Linked DNA regions of Thermogemmatispora onikobensis. The protein of the gene in region 1 interacts with the protein of each later gene in a pairwise test. Links are inferred from orthologs where the notes say so. Each region holds a gene or a part of one and is shown in the gene's direction. Other genes may lie near its edges. The genes, in order: rplK and prmA.

Evidence for each region.
Region 2: the proteins of rplK (region 1) and prmA interact in binary tests that used the Escherichia coli proteins (3 or more experiments, as listed by UniProt). The link is inferred for Thermogemmatispora onikobensis from one-to-one orthologs.

The regions. Positions count from the first base shown.
Region 1 is NZ_BDGT01000093.1:221-8,308, forward strand. What follows is about bases 1,247-4,095. They hold rplK (50S ribosomal protein L11), read left to right. Parts: upstream 1,247-2,384; coding sequence 2,385-2,807; downstream 2,808-4,095. Other genes in these bases: nusG (transcription termination/antitermination protein NusG), read left to right, coding at 1,397-2,089; rplA (50S ribosomal protein L1), read left to right, coding at 3,069-3,776. Outside these bases: rpmG (50S ribosomal protein L33), read left to right, coding at 274-444; preprotein translocase subunit SecE, read left to right, coding at 596-862; rplJ (50S ribosomal protein L10), read left to right, coding at 4,570-5,112; rplL (50S ribosomal protein L7/L12), read left to right, coding at 5,179-5,565; rpsO (30S ribosomal protein S15), read left to right, coding at 6,057-6,326. UniProt on the Escherichia coli protein: Forms part of the ribosomal stalk which helps the ribosome interact with GTP-bound translation factors.
Region 2 is NZ_BDGT01000018.1:21,499-37,018, forward strand. Bases 6,327-9,319 are described here. They hold prmA (50S ribosomal protein L11 methyltransferase), read left to right. Parts: upstream 6,327-7,359; coding sequence 7,360-8,280; downstream 8,281-9,319. Other genes in these bases: BGC09_RS09890 (acyl-CoA mutase large subunit family protein), read left to right, coding at 6,327-7,054; BGC09_RS09900 (16S rRNA (uracil(1498)-N(3))-methyltransferase), read left to right, coding at 8,295-9,104. Outside these bases: BGC09_RS09875 (glycosyltransferase family 39 protein), read left to right, coding at 1-2,325; BGC09_RS09880 (AGE family epimerase/isomerase), read left to right, coding at 2,348-3,712; BGC09_RS09885 (MFS transporter), read right to left, coding at 3,791-5,125; more of BGC09_RS09890, read left to right, coding at 5,321-6,326; DNA repair protein RecO, read left to right, coding at 9,603-10,451; BGC09_RS09920 (MFS transporter), read left to right, coding at 10,528-12,294; hisD (histidinol dehydrogenase), read left to right, coding at 12,388-13,719; BGC09_RS09930 (serine/threonine-protein kinase), read left to right, coding at 14,134-15,520. UniProt on the Escherichia coli protein: Methylates ribosomal protein L11.

The DNA.
Region 1 (8,088 bases):
GCGCCGACCGACCAGAAAGGAAACAGCAAGGGCGCTCTGCTCCAGCGCATAGCGGCACAGCGCGGACAACAGCAGATGACCTTATGGTCAGGAAGGGAAGCCCAGTGCGGCTCAGCGTGCTGCCTTGCCTGCCAGAACGGCAGCAGCAGCAGCAGGCGAGAGGTGCCCGGCTGTTGTTCCCTTCCTGACCTTCGCGCATACGTGAGTGACTTGACGGTCAGCGACTCTCCTACTGCCGTCAGAGGAGGGTAGCATCCCTGAACGGAGAGAACTATGGCTAGCAAAAGCAAAGAGAATCGAATCATTGTTGCTCTTGCCTGCTCAAATTGCCGGCACCGCAACTACCATACCTCTAAGAACAGGCGCACTCATCAGGACCGCCTTGAGCTGAGGAAGTTCTGTCCCAACTGTCGCACGCATACGATCCATCGCGAGACCAGATGATTGCCGGGCAACGATCACTCCTGATCGAGAAAGGGTCAACGTGGCAAACAAAATGGCCGAGAAGAAAAAGGCTACTTCCGCTTCAAGCGAGGTTCTCCAGGCCAAGCCCCGCGGCGAGAAGGATGCTCCTGCCCGCAAGGAGTCGAAGCAGATGACGCAGCGACGCGAGGGCCGTCAGGAGGTACGCCGCGAACAGAAACCATCTGTTTTTGCTCGCTTGCTCCAGATGAGGCTGTTCCGCTTCCCCTATGAGGCCTATTACGAGCTGCGCTATAAGGTCACCTGGCCAACGTTCGAGGAGGCGCGCAATATGACGATCGCTGTGATTGCGCTCGCCCTCGCCCTCGGTATCGTCCTCGGGTTGGTCGATATTGGCCTCTTCCAGCTGTTCCGCCTGATCACTGGTACCGCCAGGTAGATTGACGCGGGTTGGGAGCGGGTGACTAAAGCGTGCCGGCAGCTGCCTGCACAGGTTGTCTGTTGCTCGCGCCACTCAAAAGGCGATGCGGCGGCGCTTTTGTGATGACGGGGTGCCGGGCTGGGTGGCCTGCTGGCTGGGTGAAGAGACGCTGGCAGATCAGGTATGCTGAGAGTTGAGCTGGTCTTGCGCTGTCGATATGATGGGCAAGCTGGGTGGCCTGGGAGCCGGGCATGCCGGGCATGGGAGGGAGAGGGTTGTCTCATGTCGGGCGCGGGCGTTGGGAAGATAAGCTTGAGGGGGTGGGTGTCAGTCTACACAGGGGATCGGTGTAGATGCGCTGGTCTGGGGTCCGGGCGCCGTGGTGAGTGACGGAGCCGGGGCCTATCTCCGCACAGAGAAAGCGCCTGCCTGCCTGTCTGCCTGGCTGCCTGCCGGTCCTGTGGAGAGAAGAGGGGGAGCAATAGATTCCCGCGCCTCCGTGTTGTAATTTCTGTGGATATGGAACAGACGAATTGGAAGGATGCCCTCCCGGTGGCCGGCCAAGAAGATGCCGCTGCGGTGGGGGAACCAGGTTTAGCGGGCAATAAGCAAGAGGGAAATACCATGGTTGCTGATGACCCAAATCCCAAAGAACGGGCTGGCTCGGAAACGCGGCACAGCACCGCGCTGTCGAAGTCAGGTAGCTCTGGTGCTGGAGAGCGTGCCTGGTACGCGATCCACACCTACTCCGGCTACGAAAATAAGGTCAAGAGCCATCTCGAAGCGCGCATTGCCTCGATGAACATGCGCGATAAGATCTTTCGGGTCGTCGTGCCAATGGAAGAAGAGGTCGAGATTAAGCAGGGGCAGAGGCGGACGGTACAGCGCAAGGTCTTCCCTGGCTATGTACTGGTCGAGATGATCTTGACCGAGGAGTCGTGGTATGTGGTGCGCAACACCCCGGGGGTCACCAGCTTTGTCGGGTCGGGGACGCGCCCGGTGCCTCTTCAGGAGCATGAGGTCAGGGCAATCCTGAAGCAGGTTTCTGAAGAAGCTGAGAAGCCGAAGACAAAGGTCAGCTTCACGAAAGGTCAGAGCGTGCGTGTCATCGACGGCCCCTTCACCGATTTCATTGGGACCGTCAGTGACATCAATATGGATCGCAACAAAGTCACGGTTCTCGTCTCCTTCTTTGGGAGGGAGACGCCGGTGGTCCTGGATTTTCTCCAGGTCGAGAAGATTTAACAACCAACAATGGAAGCGGGAGGTTAAGCGAAACCTCCCACTTTTTCATGCATGTGTGTATGCATGCAGGAAAGGCGACGCTCAGCGGGCTGCCCCGCCAGGCCAGCCAGGCGCCCCGGCCCCTGCCGGAACCGCTTCGGAGGCGCCTGCTGCCAGGCCCTGGCGTCGCCGCTCACTGCCAGCCAGCCTCTGCCACCAGTGAAGGGCCAGCCTCTTCTCTGGTGGCAGAAGCTGGCATGAGCACGAGCACGCACTCATTTTGCGATTGTCGCTTGTTGAGGGAGCTGGAGTTACAATGGCAAAACGTGTTAAGGCTGTGATCAGGCTAGAGTTGCCTGCCGGTGAGGCTAAGCCCGCGCCTCCGGTCGGTACGGTGCTTGGCTCACAGGGCATTAATATTGTGGCCTTCTGTAAGGAGTATAATGCCCGTACGGAAAGCCAGCGCGGGATGATCATCCCCGCCGAAGTCACGATCTACGAGGATCGCTCTTTTACGTTTGTTACGCGCACGCCCCCAACGGCCTTCTTGCTGAAGCAGGCAGCGGGAATCGAAAAAGGGTCTGGTACCCCTGGCAGAGCAAAGGTCGGGACGATCGACCGCGCCAAGCTGCGTGAGATTGCTCAGCTGAAGATGAAAGACCTCAATGTCTACGATATCGAGGCCGCTGAGCGTATCGTTGAGGGGACGGCCCGCAGTATGGGAATTACCATCGTCTGAGCAGGCGCGACTGCGCTCCGCTCCTCTCGCCAGAGGTCAGCTATCTGTCCCTGTCCCACCCAGCCCGGACCGGGCAAGAGATCCGATCTGCTCGCGGAGACCTTTACCAGTGCATGAGGCTCTGGCTGGAGCGGAGACGGCTCTGGTTGCTGACCTGATGGGCGCCAGGACAGGACGAGGACGAGGTCGCGGCGATCTGTTGAGAAGAAGTATCTGCCCGTCAGTCACTGCGGTCGATTACCACGAGGAGGGCTTTTTGTCATGCCGAAAAAACACGGAAAGAAATATCTTGAAGCTTTGAACTTGCTTGAGCCGGGAAAGCTCTACCAGCCCCAGGAAGCTATTCCCCTGCTCAAGAAGATGAGCTACGTCAAGTTTGATCCGACCCTTGAGGTTCATATGCGCCTCGGGGTTGACCCACGACACGCCGATCAGATGGTGCGCGGCGTGGCCTTGCTGCCAGCGGGTACCGGCAAGGATGTCAAGGTCCTGGTCTTTGCCCAGGGCGAGAAAGCTCGCGAAGCCGAGGCCGCTGGGGCTGACTTTGTCGGCCTCGATGACTTGATCAAGCAAATTGAAAATGACTGGCTGGGCTTCGATGTGGCGATCGCAACCCCGGATGTCATGCCGAGGATCGGTCGTCTCGGTAGAAAGCTCGGCCCGCGCGGCTTGATGCCCAATCCTAAAACAGGTACGGTCACGATGGATGTGGCCCGAGCCGTACGCGAAGCGAAGGCCGGGCGCGTGGAGTTCCGCGTTGATCGCACCGGGCTGCTGCATGTACCAGCGGGCAAGCTATCTTTTAGCGATGAGGCCCTGCTCTCCAATCTGGCTGCCATTCTCGATGCGGTGATGCGCGCCAAGCCAGCCAGCTCCAAGGGCGCCTACATTCGCAATATCGTGTTGGCTTCAACAATGTCGCCAGGTGTGCCGCTGGATCTGCAGTCGGCTCTTTCCTTGCGCGCCTAGCTTTGGCGGAGACTGGAGACGAGGCTGGCGGCTTGACGGCCTGCCCGTCTCTTGCCTATAATCTGAACAGCCTGTAACCTTTAACCTTTGCGACCGAAGACAGCAAGTATGCCCGGGGCATGTAAATGATACCGTCCGGTATCAGCTTGCCGAGGAGCACGCTCTGCTTCTTGCTTGCCGGCATATGGGTAGGCGATGCCTGAGCAAGGCAGAGCACAGAGGGAAGGATTGCAAGAAGGCGTAGTATGTTCTGTGCCGTGTTGGTTGCCTGCTGCTCTGCTGGCGACCAGGCCGCCTCTGCGCTCGTTGCACGCTGCTACGCATAGCTGTGATCCATCCACTGCCACTGCTTCCAACGGAAGCTTGCCTCCGGGCCTTCGGTCTTGCACTGAAGGCCCTTTTTCTTTGCGCTCCCTGGTGAGCCTGCCGGGGTGGCTGGTTGGTTGAGTGGTTGACGGACCGGACTGGCCAGCGACTGAGGCGGCGCTGATCCTCGGTCCTCACGTCGCGTCAATGACTTGCCGATCGAGGGGAACTGTTCCCGCCCCTGCGCGCCAGCTCTCGGGGCTGGCTCTGGCTCGGGGAGCAGGCGGGGCCACTTTTTCCCCGCTGACCTGACAGATCTCGGTGCATCCTTGCCCGTCAGCGAACCCATGTTGCCAGAGATTGCTCTTCTCATGCGCGTTGGGAGGCTCTCCCCGCTCGCTGAGGGGAGCAGAGCAGCTGGCGGCTTTCTCTTGTCAAGCAGATACCAACGGCAACAGAACACCAAAAGAAAGGAGGGGAGAGCGGAATGCCTACACCGGCGAAGGCGGCAAAGATCGAAGAACTGGCCGAGAAGCTGGCGCGCTCGCGGATCGCCATCCTGATTCAGACGCAGGGGCTTTCGGTCAAGGAAATGAACGACCTGCGCAGTAAGGTGCGCCCGATGAATGTCGAGGTGCAGGTGGCCAAAAATACCCTGCTGCGCCTGGCTGCCGAGCGCAACCAGATGGAAGGGGTAGACCCAAACATCTTTCACGGCCAGACAACCGTAGCCTTTGGCTACGATGATGAGGTGGCAACCGCCAAGGCGGTCACCGATTACTTGCAGAGCTCGAACGCGGTGGTCCTCAAGGCGGCCATCCTGGGAGGGCGCTCGCTGACACCAGATCGCGTCGAGACGCTCGCCAAGATCAGCGGCGGCAAGCCCTCAGCTCAGGCGCAGCTGGTCGGTGCCCTGCAAGGGCCGCTGTCTACAACCTATAGCCTGCTGGCTGCTCCTTTACGCAACCTCTGCTACGTTCTGCAGGCGCGGGTCGAGCAGCTACAGCAGCAGCAAACCGAGCATGCCTAGTTTCACCTGTATTAAGTGGTATCTAGTGTCTATCACGAAGCCATACGAATCGGAGGAGGTTGCTCCATGTCCATTGAGAGCATCATTGCAGAAATTGAAAAGCTGAACGTGCTGGATCTCGTTGAGCTGACCAAGCAGATTCAAGAGAAGTGGGGAGTTAGCGCGGCTCCTGTCGCGGTAGCGGCGGCTCCTGCGGCGGCTGCGCCGGCTGAGGCGGCTCCTGCGGCTCAGCAAGAGGAGAAGACCGATTTCGATGTCATCCTGAGCGAGGTTGGTGCCGAGAAGATCAAGGTCATCAAGGTGGTGCGCGAGCTGACCAACCTCGGCCTCAAGGAAGCCAAGGAGCTGGTCGAGGGCGCTCCCAAGCCGGTCAAGGAGGGCGTCTCTAAGGAGGAGGCCCAGCAGATCGCTGCCAAGCTGCAGGAAGTGGGCGCCAAGGTCACCATCAAGTAAGTAAGGCGTGCAGACAGAGAGGCAGGCTGGCGCTGGCGCCGCGCTGCGCCTCGCCAGCCTGCCAACAGAGGGAGCGCCTCACGGTGCGGCCCGTATCTATCATCTACGGCCTGCTGCTCCTGGGGGCGCCCCTCTCGCGGCTCTGACTGCTAGCGTTGCTGCGCTGCCCCATTGAACAAAAAGAGCCGTGACAACCTCAACTCGGCTCCCGGCCCGCAAGCCGAAGCTTTCGAGCGGCTCTTGTTCCCTCTACCATCCCGGAACAGCCTTCCCTGCCTGCGCAAGGGCCTGGCCAGCCAGAGCACTCCCCGCGGCAGCCGGCATCAGAGCCATCTAGACGCTGACAAACTAGCGTGATATAATGCATGGGTGTATCATCCAGGACTAGTCAGATTACTACTCAGGCTGAGAGGCGCTCGCCAGAGCATCCTTTCAAACCTGCTAGATGCTTGACTATCTCACCTGAGCCTGCTGAGGAGGTGAAACAGAGGGTGGCATTGACTCGCGAGGATAAAGCTGACATTATTGCTTCGTCGCGCATCCACGAGGCCGATACCGGCTCGCCCGAGGTCCAGGTCTCGCTGCTGACGACTCGTATCAATCAACTGACCGAGCATCTGAAGATCCATAAGCATGATTTTCATTCCCGTCGCGGCCTGATGATGCTGGTGGGTCAGCGGCGTCGCTTGCTTGCTTATCTCAGCCGCAAAAGCCCGGAGCGTTATCGGGCCCTGATTGCGAAGCTCGGCCTGCGCCACTAAGGCCCGAACAAAGGCGAGGCCTGGTTACCTCGCAAGCGATCGGTCGGCATGTCTCCTGGCTCCTCCTCCGCTCACTCGCCTCGCGGACGCTCCTCTCTGTCTAAGGGCAAGGGTGAGAGTGCCAGCAAAAGCAAGCAGGAAGAGAAGGAAAAGAGGAGGAGCGCTCTCTTGTAATGCTTGCCGACCGCTCGCTGTGCAGCTGCGAGTGTACGCTCCTGCAGCTCTCGTGGCGTCCTCCCTGGTCAGGACTCGGGCCTGAACAGGGCCGCTGGCTGAGGTTGTCAGCCAGTGACGCGCCCACCTCCCCAGGAAAGGCTGGTGCAGGTGTTTGCTTTGCTTTGCTTGGGCAGTTTGCCAACCTGGGCCTCAGCCAAAGAAAAAAGAGTGGCTTGTTTCTCTCTCTCTCCTGCATATGATGGGCCAGGCGTGCGTCGAAAATCATGGTGTGCATCTTGTTTGTCCGGGATCATGAGTGATCGTTTCTGTGGGTTATCCAGGAGCGAGACTGGAATCTGCGCACCGCCGGCCAGCTGAAGAGCAGTCGGCAGGCCTGAGAGAGCGGGAAGTATCGGATTGGTTTCGTCTCTCCTTGCCAGAGACGAAAGGAAAAGGCGGTAGAATCAGCTTTCCACCAGGCGCAGCGCCCTCCGCTTGCTATGGACCTGGTCAGGAGTAGAACGTCGGTAGCCTGCCAGTCAGAGAAATGCTGACAGGCCAGAGTGGTATAACTGGCGACAGAGAAAAGGCACGGTGAATCACTCATCTGTAGCTGCCCATCTTGAGCGGATGACCAACGGTCGAAGGGTCGATCGCGCGATCGGATTGGGTTTTCTCAGTAAGGGGCTGAAAGCAGCGCGGTTTCATTCCTTCTTCTTACTCGCTCGCTTGTTGTAGCGGTTCGGAAGGAAAACGGTCGGACAGACAGACAGTCAGTTAGTCACGAAAGAGCAGAGGCAGGGGATCTTATTCAGACAAGTTATCGTTGCGAGCAAGAGTAGAAGTAGTAGTAGTAGTCGTAGTAGTCGGTCAGTTATCTGTTGACAAGCACCCCGTTACGTCCCCGTGAAGCAAGGAGAGTTTCAGGTCTACGGTCCAGCCAAGGGGTGTATAGTAGTCGGAGGAACTATGATCCATCGTCAAGAAGCTGTCATTGGCGGTCGCGTCATGAGCATTGAAACCGGACGAGTAGCTGAGCAGGCCAATGGCGCAGTGTTGTTGCGCTATGGCGATACTGTGATCCTGGCGACCGCCGTAGCCAGTGAAGAGCCTCGTGAAGGCATTGATTTTTTTCCATTGACCGTCGACGTTGAAGAACGTATGTATGCCGCCGGTAAGATCCCCGGCGGGTTTATTAAGCGCGAGGGGCGGGCTTCCGAGCATGCCATTCTCGCCTGCCGCCTCGCTGACCGCCCTCTTCGCCCCCTCTTCCCGAAAGGGTACCGCAACGATGTACAGATTATTATCACTGTGCTCTCTGTAGACCAGGAGAATGATCCCGATGTGCTGGGGATCGTCGGGGCCTCGGCAGCCCTCTGTATCTCCGACATTCCGTTCGCTGGCCCGGTTGGCGCGGTGCGCGTGGGCTACATTGATAACGAGCTGGTGATCAATCCGCTGGAGTCCCAGATGGATCGTAGCCGCCTCGATCTGGTGGTGGCCGGCACAGCGGATGCGGTGATGATGGTCGAGGCTGGGGCCAAGGAGCTGCCCGAAGATATCATGTTGGAGGCAGTGATCCGGGGCCAGGAGGCGCTGCAGGATA
Region 2 (15,520 bases), on another replicon or contig:
GGACATAATACACTTGCCATCCATGCGGTTCTGCAAGTGCCGCCAGTCGAAGGGCAGGGGGAGCACCTCTTCACGAAGGTGGCAGTGCTGACCGATCTTGTTCTTGAGAAGAGCGAGGGTCGCTCGCTGTGGCTGGAGCCATCAGTGGCCTGGCGCCTGGCCAATCATCAGGCCTGTGGACAGTTGAATGCGGAACAACTATTGAAGCGCTGGCCGTCAGCCCCTCTCGAAAGTCCTTCGGCCCCCTTGCTCCTGCCATACCTGACCACTGTGACGGTCGCTTCGCCTTCTCTTCTCTCCATGCCCACCAGAGGCTGGGTCGCCCTTGGCGGAGCAATAGCCACTGTCTGGCTCCCCTGGCTTGGATCAGGTTTGTGGCTCGCGATTGGATGCTCTACAGTACCGCGAGTGATCTGGCGGCGGTTGAGTCTGGCCGTGGTCCCACCGCTCACTCTGGCAGCACTCTTGATAGTACTGGCCTGCGTTCCGGCTCTCCCACACCTCTGGCCGTATACCTGGTTCTGGCTCTGGTTTCTAGGCGCATTCCTCTTGCTTGACTACGCTGTGCTGGCCTGGGCAATCTGGAGAGCCGGTCGCCGATTGCAGGCCGGTCAGACAGCTGCCGAGCAGAGAAAAGAGAGCAGCCTCAGCGAGGTCGAGAAAGAGAAGTGCGTTGAGGTAGGCTCTCAAGGCCGGGAGCGTTTGTCTGGCTATCTGTTGGGGCGCCATCATCCCTCCTGGCAGTCCTGGCGCTTCTGGATGGCCATGCTCCCGCTCTTGGCCATAGCCGTCCTCTTCTCAGGCTATCAACTCTCTTATGAGCCTTATTGGCAAGATGAGCTTTCTAGCTACTATGCAGCGCGCGGCATTTTGACCACCGGCTGGCCAAGCTTCCCTTCGGGTTTTCTCTACACCAAGGCAGAACTCTATTCCTATCTATTGGCCGGCTGGAGCCTGCTCTTCGGAGACCGTCCAGAGATAACGCGCGCCATCAGCGTTGGAGAGTACCTTCTCTGCCTGCCCCTGCTCTACCTGGCAGGCTGCTACTTCTTCTCCCGCCGCGTAGCCTGGTTAGCTACGGCTATGCTGGCCTGCTCACCCCTGGCCTGGGTCTGGTCGCGTCAGATGCGCATGTACCAGCAAGCACAGCTTCTCACCCTGTTGACCTTGCTGCTCTTTTATAGCTGTCTACAACGCCAGGCGCGCTCTCGCCTCATCTATGGAGTGGCGCTCAGCCTGCTGGCAACCTACCTGAGCCATGAGGAGACCTTTATCATCCTGCCAGCCCTGTTGCTCTGCGCTCTCTGCTGCAGAGACCGGGCCCGGCTCAGCCTGGCAGCCCTTTGTTGCTCGCCCTCCTGGCAACGAGCTGGCCTGCTCGCTGGCATTGGTATCGGCATTCAGCTCCTGCTAGCTCATGGGAGCCATCCGCCTCTCCTCGGAACAGATGCCTCGCAGCGCCCTCTTGTCCAATTCACCTTGAATAATGTCATCTTCTATACGGAAATGCTACTTTCGCCCGATGCAAATGGACGAATGCCCTGGCTCTTCCTGAATTCGGTGAGCATGATACTTGGCTGCTTGCAAGCTATCCGTAGAAAGGAGCCACGCGCCTGCTACTGTCTCTTGTTTTTGCTAGCTTCCTGGCTGACGCTGATCTACGGCTTTACGCTTCAGGCGGACCGCTACCTCTATCCATTGCTCCCTTGCTATTACCTGCTGAGCGCCTATGGAGCGAGCGAGCTCATACAGGCTGTTGGAAGATTCACAATGACCTTGAAAGAGGCAAGCCCCTTACCGCCTGACCAGAGCTGGAAGCGCGTAACGACGGTACAGCGCCTGTTCTTGATAGGAAGCTCGGGTCTGCTGTGTGCCCTCCTCTTGATTGCGCCGTTGAAAGCGATGAGCGCCAGCAACCTGTTTCTGAGCCGGCTGCTGGGCCTGCCCTATCACCGTCATTACGCCGACTATGATCTCGTCGGAGCCTATCTACGGCAACATCTGCGCCGAGGGGACGTGGTAATTGCGGTAGCACCTGCCAACTGCGTGCGCTACTATGTGGGGCAGGTCGATTACTTTTTCTCCATCGACCGCGCCCTCTATCTCATGGAGCAGCGCGGGCATATCATAGAGACCGCCTCTGCGGCGGAGGCGCTCCTCAACCAAGAGGACTTCGCGGCGGTGCTGGCTGAGCACCCGCGGGTCTGGATAGTTTCAGATGGCGGGCCATATGAGTCTGCTGTCAAAAAGCGCTTTCTCTTTCCGCCCGATGTGCACCTGGTCTTTGAAGGGTATGCATCCGCTCTGTATCTGCGTGGCGGTTAGCTATTTCGGAGGGTCTAGTTCTATGCAAATGAAGCTATACCGATTATTGCGGACTATCGTGTGGATTCTGATTGTGCTCTGGGTAATCATGACCGCGGCTGGCTACATTGTGAGCTGCGCGCCACTCTGGGAGCAGCTCCCTCATCCACCCTTGCTCGTGGGGGATAGTCTCACCCCCAGCTCAGGCCAGGACCTTGTCGCAGCCGCGACCTCTCTGGCCTTGTTGCCTGGGTGGCGCGAGCAGGTTGAGACAGTGATCAACCAGGTGCTGGAGAGCATGCATCAGCATGCCTGGAATCCCCTGGCCGAAACGCATGGCCAGCGCACTGGCGGTCTCTTCATCAACTGGAAGATGACCCATCCAGAGCGTGTCAATGCCATTCGACCTGGGCCTGGGCCGCAAGAAGAGACGCTGAAAAAGCATGATCCCCAGGTTGATCTGCTCTATCTGAATGCCTTGAGCACCTATCAGCATCGCAACCCTGGAAAAAGAACCTATCAAGCCGACCTGCAGCGAATACTGGCTGTGGTCAGGATCGATTTTCAGCATTACAACCTGCCCAAAGGCTGGATCTACTTCTCGCTCCTCTCAGCGGCGCTCACCTTGCCGGATGCTCCTCTACTGCAAGAGGCCCGTGCTCTGGCCGAGCGTTTCTATCGCTTTTGGTATGATCCGCTGGTAGGGACAGTCTATGACCGACGTCATCGACTACCTGACTATAGCACAGTCCATACGCTAGAGTGTGGTGTTGCTCTCATCGATGCAGGAAAGCGCTGGCGGGTGCCAGCCTGGAGGGAGGCCGGCGAGCGAACCCTGCAACACGTCGTCAGCGTCGCCTTTGATCCTCACAGACACTTACTCTACGAAAGCATGGTGGTCGAGCCAGCAGGCCCTGACCAGCCCCAAAGCGATCAAGTCAGAGCAGCTTCCGAAGGAGAGGCGGTCTCCGCACTGGCCCTGGCCTATCATCTCACCGGCCAACGCCAGTATCTTTCACTCGCAAGCACGTTGCTCCAGAGCCTCTTCGCCACCAGTGGTCTCTGGGACAAGCAGCGAGGCGGCTTTTACTTTGCTCTTCATCTGAGTAATGGGAGCGTTATCCAGGATTATAAAGAAACACGTGCTCAGTGTCTCACGCTAAGCGGCCTACAGCTCTATAATGCCCAGGTCACACTCCCCTTCCTCAACGAGGAACGTACTCTTATCGCCTTACTGTTGGGACCATTTTATGAGCATACCTATCATGGCTACTTCTACCGTCTGCGAACCGATTTTCAGATCTACGTCAGCAAACCGGGTGCCGGGATCGGCACAGAAGACTATTTCACCTCAGAGGCAATGGGATGCGTCGTGAACGCGCTGCTAGCGGTGACCCAGCCTGTCTAGCAGCCCTCCTTGCGTGCGTTGTAGCAGAAGGACCCAGGAGACGCTCCGGCTACGAATCGCAAAGAGCCAGCGCATCGGTCAGCGCTGGCTGGCCATTGGCTGTTGACGAATCAAAGTCAGCAAGCTTCCTGCCAGGAGATAGGAGAGGGCCATCACCATAAAGGCAAACTGGAAGCCAAACTGATCAATAAGCCAGCCAACGATGCCACCCCAGGCGGAGCCAACGCCAAAGGCCAGCGCGAAATAGAGGCTGAAGGCGTTGTCGCGCAAATCGCGGCTGGCCGAATCTGCCAGGTAAGCCTGGAGTAAGGGAGCTTCGGCGTAGACAGCAAGGCCCATCAGCAACAAAGCCGGTGGGATCAGCCAGAAAGGCATACCGGGGCGAGCCAGCTCAATAAAGAGGAGCGTCGTTAGAGCCGAGGCTCCATAGAAGAGATAGAGCATCGGGCGGCGCCCCAGGCGGTCGGAGAGGCGGCCACCTAGCAGTGGGCCAATGACGCTTCCGAGCAGTAACAAAGTCAAAAGGAGACCCTGGAGACGGCTATCAACATGGCGCACATTCTGTAAATAAAGGGGGACATAGGTCGTAACATTGCCCAGACCACGACCGCCAGCGGCAATAATAGAGACAGCCATGATAATCAGCAGTGTACGGTCGCGCAGCGGAAGCAGCAGACTTTTGCCTGTCTGGAGCAGCTCGCTCCCGCGCAAGGCCAGGCTGTGAGCAGGTTGAGGCCCTATTTCTGCTGTCTGCTGCCGGAGGCGGCTACGCCGGTCGAGTGGTCCCCTCTCCTCAAGCAGAATCAGAATAGCGATGCCAATCAAAATGCCTGGCAAAGCGGCCACATAGAGCAAAGGACGCCAGCCCCAAAGCCCGAGCAGTGGGCCGGCGATAAAAGGGACGGCCAGCGTGCCGATATTGCCGCCGGCGATATGCCAGGCCAAAGCATAGCCATGCCGGCGCTGGCCGTAGCGATCAGTCAGATAAGAGCTGCCAACGGGGTGTTGAGGAGCGGTAGCCAGCCGAAAAGCCGTACTCCAGACCATCAAGGGCCAGAAGCCGTTGATGGTCCCTGTCAGCAAGGTGCTCAGGCCACCGAGGATAGCGCCGACGCCAAGCAACACCTTGCGCAGGATATAACGACTCGCCAGGCCGAAAACCACCTGGAGAAGGCCCCCGAGAGCATTGGGAAGAGCGACTACCAGGCCAATCTGGGTATAGCTGAGATGGTACTCCTCCTGGATGAGGGGGTAAACGAGAGGCATCAAGACTGTAATAGCATGAATAAAGGCATGAGCTGTACTGACCAGAAAGAGGTCGCGGCCTGCGGCAGGCAAAGCAGTAATCTGCTCTTCCGGTAGCATGGCCGTCTGGCCTGGACCAGCCGTCGATTTCTGCTCTGCTTGTTTCATATGATCCCTCCAAACTCAGTGTAACACGGAGGGAAGTGGGAGAGATAGAGAAGAAAAGGGCCATCGCTGGGGAGAAGAGGGGCGTTTAGAGGCCACCCCTATGGTACAATACAACTGTGGAAATCGTCCCAGGGGACGGCAATGTCAACGGCTCAGGCCGTCCCGCAGGGTTCTCGATGAAGAGGAGTGAGCGGCATGCTAGACCAGGAATCTGTGGATATTGGTAAGGAACCCCGCCTTGTGCAGGGGACCCTCTTTGATACAGCTGAGCTAGAACGGTTGGCAGCCGAGCAACGGCGCTGGGAAGAGACCACGCTCAAACAGTCGCTTGAGCGCATGCCCGAGCGAGAGCACCTCATGACCACCTCCAGTGTACCCATCAAGCGCGTCTACACCCCGCTAGATGTGGCCCACCTGGATTACATGCGCGATACCGGCCTGCCGGGCGAGTACCCTTTTACCCGCGGTGTACAGCCGACAATGTATCGGGCCAAGCCCTGGACCATGCGGATGTTTGCCGGCTTTGGCACAGCTGAAGATACAAACGCGCGCTTCAAGTATCTCCTGCAGCAGGGACAGACAGGTCTATCAACCGCCTTTGACATGCCCACACTTTACGGCTACGACACTGATCATCCGATGGCAGCCGGTGAGTTTGGCAAATGTGGCGTAGCAGTCTCCTCGTTGGCCGACATGGAAATCCTCTTTAAGGATCTGCCGCTTGATCGCATTACCACCTCCATGACCATCAACAGCCCGGCGGCAGTCATCTGGGCCATGTACATCGTCAACGCCGAGAAGCAGGGGTATTCGCGTGAGAAGCTGGGAGGCACTCTACAGAACGACATCCTCAAAGAATACATCGCTCAGAAAGAGTTTCTCTTTCCTCCCGAGCCTTCCCTTCGGCTCGTCGTCGACACCATCGAATTTGGCGCGCGCCACATGCCGCGCTGGAACACCGTCAGCATCAGTGGCTATCATATCCGCGAAGCAGGCGCCACTGCCGTCCAGGAGCTGGCTTTCACCATTGCCGATGGCATGACCTATGTAGAAGCGGCGCTTCAGCGTGGCCTCAAGATTGACGAATTCGCGCCGCGACTCTCCTTTTTCTTCGATGTCCATAATGACTTCTTCGAGGAGATCGCCAAATTCCGCGCGGCGCGCCGCATTTGGGCGAAACTCATGCGCGAGCGCTACGGAGCCAAAAATCCGCGTTCCTGGCTGCTGCGCTGTCACGCTCAGACGGCGGGGGTCTCCCTCACCGCTCAACAACCGGAGAACAATATCGTACGCACAACCATTCAGGCGCTGGCCGCAGTTCTCGGAGGCACGCAGTCGCTCCACACCAACGCCCTCGACGAAGCGCTGGCGCTTCCCACCGAGAAGGCAGCCCTGATTGCTCTGCGTACCCAGCAGATTATTGCCCACGAGAGTGGGGTCGCCAACACGGTTGACCCGCTGGGAGGCTCCTACTTTATCGAGAAGCTCACCGATGAGACCGAGCAGGCGGCGTGGGAGTATATCAGGCGGATCGAAGAGCTGGGGGGAGTGTTGGCCTGTATCCAGAATGGCTTCTTCCAGCGAGAGATTGCCGAATCAGCCTACCGCTATCAACAAGAGATTGAGCAAGGCAAACGCATCATTGTTGGCGTGAATAAGTACGTCATGGAAGAGGAGATGAAGGTTCCCACGCTCTACATCGATCGTGAGGGGGAGCGCGTCCATCTGGAGCGCTTAAACCGTGTGCGCAGAGAGCGAGATCAAGCGGCAGTCAGGAAAGCTCTCGACAACCTGCGGCGCGTGGCTGAAGGAAGAGAGAACACGATGCCGGCCATTATTGAGGCCGTGAGAGCCTATGCTACTCTGGGCGAGATCATGGATGTCTTCCGCTCGGTCTTTGGTGAGTATACAGAACCGACAGTTTTTTAGCCAGGCGAGGGCCTTAGCCGGGTGCCTGGCGCTGCCTGGTAGTTGGAGAGGCTGCCAGGAAGGGCGAGGGGCGGGTAGAATTAAAGAATCGCGCTGCCACCTGGCTGGTCTCCTGGAGGCCAAGCCCCAGAGATAGGAGGGCCAGACTGGGTGGCAGGGATTGTCACCGATCTCCCTGCCTGATCCGCCAGGGGTGGGGAAGCGCGTTGCGTGCGCGCTCTCCTGATGGCATAATAGAATATCGCGCGACCCTTGGGATAAGAGTGAGAGGGCATTACCCGATTTAAGGTGAGGATCGAGATGCGATGCAGTGGATAGAATTAACGGTGCAGGCGCACCCCGAGGCGGTTGAGTCCGTCAGTGAACTCCTCATGCGCTATACGCATGGTGGTGTGGCCATTGAAGAACCGATCGAACTGCTTGATGATGGGCAGGAGTATCGCATTCTCCCTGGCCATCCTGTCAAGATTCATGCCTATCTGGCGGTTGATGGCAAAGAGGAGGAGGCCCAACAGCGGATTGCTGAGGGGCTATGGCATCTTGCCAGCATCGGAGCCGGGCTTGTTGGAGAGCTAGAGACGCGCCTGATCCGCGAAGAGGACTGGGCCAACGCCTGGAAGGAGTCCTATCATGTGACACATATTGGCCGCCGCCTGGTCATCTGCCCTTCGTGGCGCGAGTACAGGCCCGCTGAGGGCGAGGTGGTCATGACGCTCGATCCGGGCATGGCCTTTGGCACTGGTCTCCATCCGACCACCAGAATGTGTCTGGAAGAGCTGGAACGGCGCGTACAGCCGGGTATGCGTGTCCTTGACCTGGGAACTGGTTCGGGCATCCTGGCCCTGGCCGCCGCCCTGTTGGGGGCTGACGAAGTCGACGCCTACGATATTAGCGATGTTGCTGTCGAGAGCGCCCGCGAGAATGTGGAGCGCAACCATCTCAGCGAACGCATTCGGGTGATTCACGGAACACTCGACGAAGAAAGCAGCCTGGCCCTGGCCGGTCGCTATCATTTGCTGGTGGTGAACATTCTGGCTGGCGTGATCTGCTCTCTGGCCCCTTTTATGGCGACCGTCCTGGCTCCTGGTGGCCTGCTGCTAGCCAGCGGGGTACTGCAGGAGCATCGAGATAAGGTTGAGGAGGCGCTCCAGGCAGCCGGGCTTTGTCCAATGGCCACTGTGCAGACCAACGACTGGTTGCTTTTTGTCATGCGCAAGCCAGCCTAACCTGATAGGCGATCATGCACCGTTTCTTTGTCTCGCCTGAGTTAGTAGCCCAGACTAACCATTCCTCGTTGTACCGGGTGATGTTGCCCGCAGCAGTAGCTCATCAGGTTCGTGATGTTTTGCGACTCACCCCCGGTGAGCGTGTGGTCCTGCTGGATAACAGTGGTGACGAAATCGAGGCGAGGATTGTTCACACTGGGCGCTCTGGGGTTGAGGTGGAGGTCGTCGAGCGGCGTAAGGGCCGTAGTGAGGGCTGCCTCCGGCTAGTGCTGTATCAGGGACTGCTGAAGTCAGCCCGCTTCGAGTGGATTTTGGAGAAAGGGACAGAGCTGGGTGTCAGCGCTTTTGTCCCGCTCCGCTGCCAGCGATCGCAGAGTGGACAGGAGGCGCTGGGGACGACGAAGGTCCAGCGCTGGCAACGTATTCTCCAGGAAGCGGCGGAACAATGTGGCAGGTCCCGTCTCCCCGAATTGCTCTCCGTACGCAGCCTCCCCCAGGCTTTAGCTGAGCTTCCTCCTGACGCCCTGATCGTGATGCCGTGGGAGCAAGAAAGAAAGCTCAGTCTGCGCACAGCTCTGCGCACTCGGCTGCGACAGACACGCCAGGCTGGGCTACATGGGCCGTTCACTGTGGCCCTCTTTATCGGACCCGAGGGCGGACTGGCCCCCGAGGAAGTGGCTCTGGCTCGTGAGCATGGCGCTCTCGTTGTCTCACTCGGCCCCCGTATCCTCCGGGCGGAAACGGCGGCTCTGGTGGCCGCTGCCAGCATACTTTACGAATACGAGGATGGAGAGGAGCAGGCCGACGAGGCTCTCTCTGGCTAGCTGAGGCTGGTTGATACGAGGCGATCCCTTCCTGTCAACACATCTGCAGCGCCTCCACCTGCGGGAACTCCACCAGTCAAAACGCTGACAGTAACCTGATGGGCCAGCAATCGCCGCGCTACTTCCAACAGTGGCCCTGGCTCTCGGAACAAACAGGTCTCCCTCTCCAACGCTAGCTGAGAAATTTCTGGAATCTGGGCCAAAACCCGTTGACAAATCACCGGAGATGTGCTATCTTAATGGCACAAGGTTAGAGAACTCCCTCTAACCAGATATGCGGGAGTGGCTCAGTGGTAGAGCGCTTCCTTGCCAAGGAAGATGTCGCGGGTTCGAATCCCGTCTCCCGCTCCAGGTGCGGCGACGTGGCCAAGTGGTAAGGCAGGGCTCTGCAAAAGCCCGATCAGCGGTTCGAATCCGCTCGTCGCCTCCTCCTCTTCTCTCATGGAAAGGCGTGATGCTCTGCGATCACGTCTTTTTTGTTGCTAAGGACTCCAGCGCATGCGACAGCAGCGTAGCTACTCCACAAGAGCAATCGTCCTCAGACGGATCAACCTCGGTGAGGCAGACCGCATTGTAACTCTCCTCACTCCAACTCATGGCAAGATGCAGGCAGTGGCCAAGGGGATACGTCGCCCGACCAGTAAGCTTGCTGGCCATCTAGAACTCCTCTGCCATAGTCAGTTGCAGCTCGCCCTCGGGCGCGACCTGGATATTGTGACGCAGGCAGAGAGCCGCGAGAGCTTCCTTGATCTGCGCATGAGCCAATGGCACATGACCTGCGGCTTCTATCTGGCTGAGCTGGTGGACCGTTTTCTGGAGGAGCATACGCAGCAGAGTCGGGTCTACTTCCTTATGCTAGAGATGCTGCGTGCGCTCGATGCCGATGCCGCCCACTCTCAGAAGAAGCAGTCAACTGGTCAGGCAGATGATTCCTTCCACACACTTTCGCAATTGCTGCTGCGCTACTTCGAGATCCATCTTTTAAGTCAGGTTGGCTACGAGCCGGCCTTCCGCGCTTGCGCTCATTGTGCTGCCGAATTGCGTCCCGAACAAAATGGCTTCTCTCCTTCCCTGGGCGGCGCCCTTTGTCCTCGCTGCTCGCGCCTCTGGACTCGTCCCCTCTCTGTGAAGGCGCTGCACGTGCTGCGCGTCCTGCAGCGTAGTGAGTGGCAGGCTGTTCCTCATTGGCGTCTCAATGCTCCGCTGCTGCTAGAGATCGAGCGTGTGATGCATGATCTCCTCCGATTTCATCTGGAACGCGACTTGAAAACCTGGAGTTTTCTTGAAATGCTGCGCCTGGAACGAAATCTTGATAGTCCCTCCCTTCCCACCGTCCCAAATCTGTGATAGAGTGGTGCTCAGGTCAGTCCCTTTGCGGTTGTCGTTCGGCTTCTTTGCCTATCTCCCTCTGAGGAGGTTGTCCATGAAACCATTTGCTCCCTCAGTCAGTGCCGACCTGGGAGCCGCGAAACGGCGCACCTCGGGCTATGCGACCTACGCTTTTGCGATCATGTTCTCCATTAATTTCCTCAACTACATGGATCGTTATGTTTTCACAGGAGCCTCTACGACCATTGGCCAAGAGCTGGGACTGGGCTTAGACCAGCTTGGCTACATTGCCTCAGCCTTTCTGATTGTCTACACGCTAGGGACGCTGCCTTTTGGCATCTGGGCAGATCGCACGCGGCGCAAGAATGTAGTGGCGCTCTGCGTGGCTATTTGGAGCCTGGCCACGGCCTTTACTGCCCTGGCCAGCAACTTTATTGCCCTCTTTCTGTCTCGCATGGTCTTGGGCGTCGGCGAGGCCGGTTACTATCCAGCGGGCACAGCTTTACTGAGCGACTACTATAGTCGTAAGAAGCGGGCCCGGGTCATGAGTCGCTGGGGAGCAGGCTCGCTGATTGGTCTGATGGTGGGTTTCATCCTCGGTGGCGTCATTGCAGGATTGGGGCGAGGGAGCTGGCGGCTCGCTTTTCTTATCTCAGGGATTCCAGGCCTCGTGCTCGCCCTGTTGGCCTGGCGCTTACGTGAGCCGCGACGCAATGAAGCTGATGAACTGGAGGGGGAAGAGGGGGGGCAGGTCGATGAGCCACAGGAGTTAGAGGAGGAGAGCCTCCGGGCCGGCTACGATCTTGTGCTTACGCATTGGAGGTCAGTGGTCAACGCGCTGATCTATCTCTTAGGAGGCTTCATCTTAGGTGGAGTAGTCACTGGCATGGTCCTCAAGGACTGGAAGGTAGCCTTGACCTTTATGACTATCGGGCTGGTGCTGGTCTTGGTCATTGCCCTGCTGGCCATCGGCGGCCTCTTTCTGGTGCTGCGCTGGCAAGCCAGCACTGCCCAGGCTGAAGAGACAGGGGCCAACGCCGGAGAAGAAGGAAGCTCTTCTCTTACAGAGGCAGTGGTCACTGAGTCCTCTCCGCCTGTGGTAGCAGGGCAGCGATTGCCCTTCTCCTGGCGACAGCTCTGGGGGGACTTCACTTCCCTGCTGCGCATTCGCAGCCTGGTTGTGTTGACACTTGTCCAGGTCTTTGCCTTCTACGCTCAGGGAGCGAGTGTCTCCTTTTTGCCGATCTATCTGCATCAGAAGGATGCTCTGGGGCTGACAGTGGCGCAGGCGGCGACGCTCTCAGGCGTGGTGGTAGTCATCGCGGGCATTGCGGGGATGATCATCGGTGGTTATCTGGCAGATATTCTGAATACCTTCCACCCGGGGGCGCGTATTCTTGTCTGCGGGATTGGCTTTTTGCTCTGCGCCCCAAGCTTCGCCCTGGCGGTAACCGTGCATAGTACCACCGCCTTTATGGTCTTTTTCTTTATTACGGCGATGCTCATCTTGCTTTATAATGGGCCCTGCACGGCGGCCATTCAGGATACTGTGCCCTCGGCCTTGCGCGCTTCGGCGGTTGCTCTGGCGCTGCTTCTGGCTCACTTGCTCGGCGACGCCTTTGCCCCATCGCTGATAGGGGTGCTGGCCCAGCATTTCGATCCGACAAACGGTGGTCATTTTGCGCACGATGTAGCTGGCCAGGATCTACGCCTGGCGCTGTTGATGACCTGTGTACCGATGTTGACGCTGGCCGGACTGGTTGGCATCTTCGGGGCTCGCTGGATGAAGCGCGATATTGCTGCCGCGCAGCGTGCCGACGCCCTTTCTCAGGCGCGCGGTTCAGGTGCTGCAATGGTCTGAGCCGAAGAGAGGAGAGATCTTCAACGAGCGAACGTCGTAGGGAGATCAGCAGCAAGCAGAAAACGGAATCTTTTCGTCAGAGGCTGGTAGGTAATGGTGCATTTCTATGAGCTGGCGACAATGGATGCAGCTCAGCGCCGGCGTCTACTGCGTCGCGCCGAGCTGCGCATAGAAGAGGTAGCGGAGCGCGTGCGGCCAATCGTGGAGGATGTGCGCGCGCGTGGCGACGCCGCGGTTCTGGAGTATACAGCGCGCTTTGATGGCGTTCAGCTGAGCGCAGCGCGTCTGCGAGTGAGTGCTGAGGAGAGAGAGCGCGCTCATCGTCAACTCGATAGTCGTGTGCGCGCTGCGCTTGAACAGGCCATTCGCAATGTCAAGGTCTTTCATCAACGGCAATTGCCGCAAGAGCAATGGTATACCCAGGTAATGCCGGGGGTCATGGCCGGGGAGCTGGTGACGCCGATCAGCAGTGTCGGCCTCTATGTCCCACGTGGCAAAGGGGCTTTCCCCTCCGTCATGTATATGCTGGCTGCCCCTGCCAGCATTGCCGGCGTACCGCGGATCGTTGTCTGTACCCCACCTGGTCCCGATGGTGAGATCGATGCCGCCTCTCTGGTGGCTGCCGATCTCTGCGGTGTGCACGAGATCTATCGCGTTGGTGGTGCGCAGGCCATAGCGGCCCTCGCTTATGGTACTGAGACCATCCCGCGGGTACATAAGATTACAGGGCCTGGCAGCGGCTATGTCGCGGCTGCTAAGCGGCTGCTCTACGGGGTCGTTGACGTCGGACTCCCGGCAGGACCCAGTGAGGCTATTCTCCTGGCCGACGACAGCGCTGACCCCGAGCTGGTCGCGCGCGATCTGCTCATCGAGGCCGAGCACGGACCCGATTCTTCCAGTCTCCTGGTCACCCCTGCTCGAACCCTGGCGGAGGAGGTCAGCCGGCTCTTGCCGGCCAAAATTGCGGCCCTGCCTGAGTGGCGGCGCGCCTTCTGCCGCGCGGTCTTGGAGGAAGAGAAAGGGACAGGGGGGATCATCCTGACGGGCAGTATGGATGAGGCTGTGGACTTTGTCAACGAATATGCCCCTGAGCATCTGGAGGTTCAGGTACGTGAGCCATTCGCTCTACTGACGCGCCTACGAAACGCGGGGGAGATTCTCGTAGGACCTGCGACCCCCATCTGTCTCGGCAACTATTGCATAGGCACCAACGCCATTCTGCCAACCGGCGGCTTTGCTCACACCTTTTCGGCAACCTCGGTTCACGATTTTCTCAAGCGCACGGGCGTGGCCTATGTGACAGCTACAGGGTACCGTGCGTTAGAAGAGACAACGCGGACGCTGGCAGAATTTGAAGGCTTCCCAGCTCACGCGGCTGCCGTCAGCGAGCGTGCCCTGCCGACGTGGCCAGAAGCTGGCGAGTAAGGTGGCGGCCTTATGGGCTGTGGCTGGCTCAGCCGGTCCCCAGGAAGGTGGAGCAGTGCGGACTTGCCGGGCATGGGGCGGCTGAGCTGTGCAGGGTTCACATAGAGATAGTACAATAGCTTACTTCCTGTTCAGTGAAAATGTGCTATAATGCGCCCAGCACCATGAGCAACGAGCGAGCGTTTTTCCTGGAAAACCAGGAAGCCTGAGCTGGTAGGCTGGGGGCGAGAGAAGGGTCGAGAGGGGAGCAGGGGCGAACCTGATAAAGAGGATAGCCAGTGGCAGGGGCTTGGAGACAACGGAGTGGTGGACAGGCCAGCAGAGCAGGGTCGATACGCCTTGCGTGAATGCAAGGGCAAGGGGCGACCCTTTCAAGAGAATTCTGGGCTGCATTAAGAAGCGGTGTAAGGAAAGATGGCTAGCAATCACTCTGATCCCAGAGAAGTCGTGTCTGCCGGGAATGCAGCAACACCTTCAAGCGGGCAAGGCGAGAGCGGACCTCGGTTGCCCCCGCCGCCGGGAGCTCCGGCGGCGGTTGGGGCTGGTAGTGTGATGCCGGCGAGTGCCGGGTCAGCAGCATCGGGGGCTGGGGTGATGCGCCTCAGCCCTGGGGTCTTGCTGTCGAATGGGCGCTATAGAATTGAGCATCTGGTGGCGGCGGGCGGTATGGGAGCTGTGTATCGCGCGATCGATCTGCGCTTTGAGCGTCCCTGTGCGGTCAAAGAAATGCTGGACGATTTTCAGAGCGAGGTGGAGAGGAACCAGGCAGTCGAGTGGTTCAAACGAGAAGCAACCCTGTTGCTTGATTTGAATCATCCCTGTATCCCGCGCGTACGCGACTTCTTTGTGGAAGAGGGGCGCCATTATCTGGTGATGGACTTCATTGAAGGGCGCACGCTGGCCAAAGTGCTGGAGGAGGAAGGGAATGTTGTGGGGCTTAACGGTGCGCGGGGTGTCCCCGAGGCGCGCGCCAGGAGCTGGGCGCAGCAGATCTGCAACGTTCTGAGCTACCTGCATCGCCAGAATCCGCCGATTATCTTCCGTGATCTGAAGCCGTCGAACATCATGGTCACGGATCGTGATGAGATCAAGCTCATAGACTTTGGGATTGCGCGTACCTTCCAGTCGCAGCGCCAGGCCACCATCATCATGACCATTGGCTATGCGCCTCCGGAGCAGCTGCATGGGATGCCGGAACCGCGCAGCGACATCTATGCCCTGGGGGCGACTTTGCATCGCCTCCTGACGCATCACGATGCGGCCAACAATAGGCCGACGATCTTCTCGTTCCCTCCAGTGAGGAGCTTGCGCCCCGATGTCTCACCCGAGTTTGAGCAAGTCATCATGAAGGCGCTGGCGCCCAGCGTAGAGCAGCGCTGGTCGAACGCGGCGGAGATGGAGCGGGCGATTCTGAGTCTGCCGCCGATCAAAGTGACGCCGCCGTTGGCGAGCAGCGTGCCGCCAACAATAGCAGCTGTGCCGGCGACGCCGGGGCAGGTGGCGCTGCCAGTCGGTGGTACCACCGGCCCAGCCGGGCAATTCATTCTCACAGCGCAGGCTCAGCTGCAGGCTGGGCGAATCGAAGCTGCCTATGCTGCTGTCCAGCAGGCTTATGCCCTGGAGCCAAACAATGCCCTGGTCCATAAGATCTTTGGGCAGGTTTTTGCGCGCCGTCAGCCGCCTGATCCTCAGCGGGCGATTCAAGCGTACAACCGCTCAGTTCAGCTCAATCCCAATGATGCTGAGACGCATAAGCTGGTTGGGGATGTCTATCATTTCATCCTCATGCGCCCAGGTGATG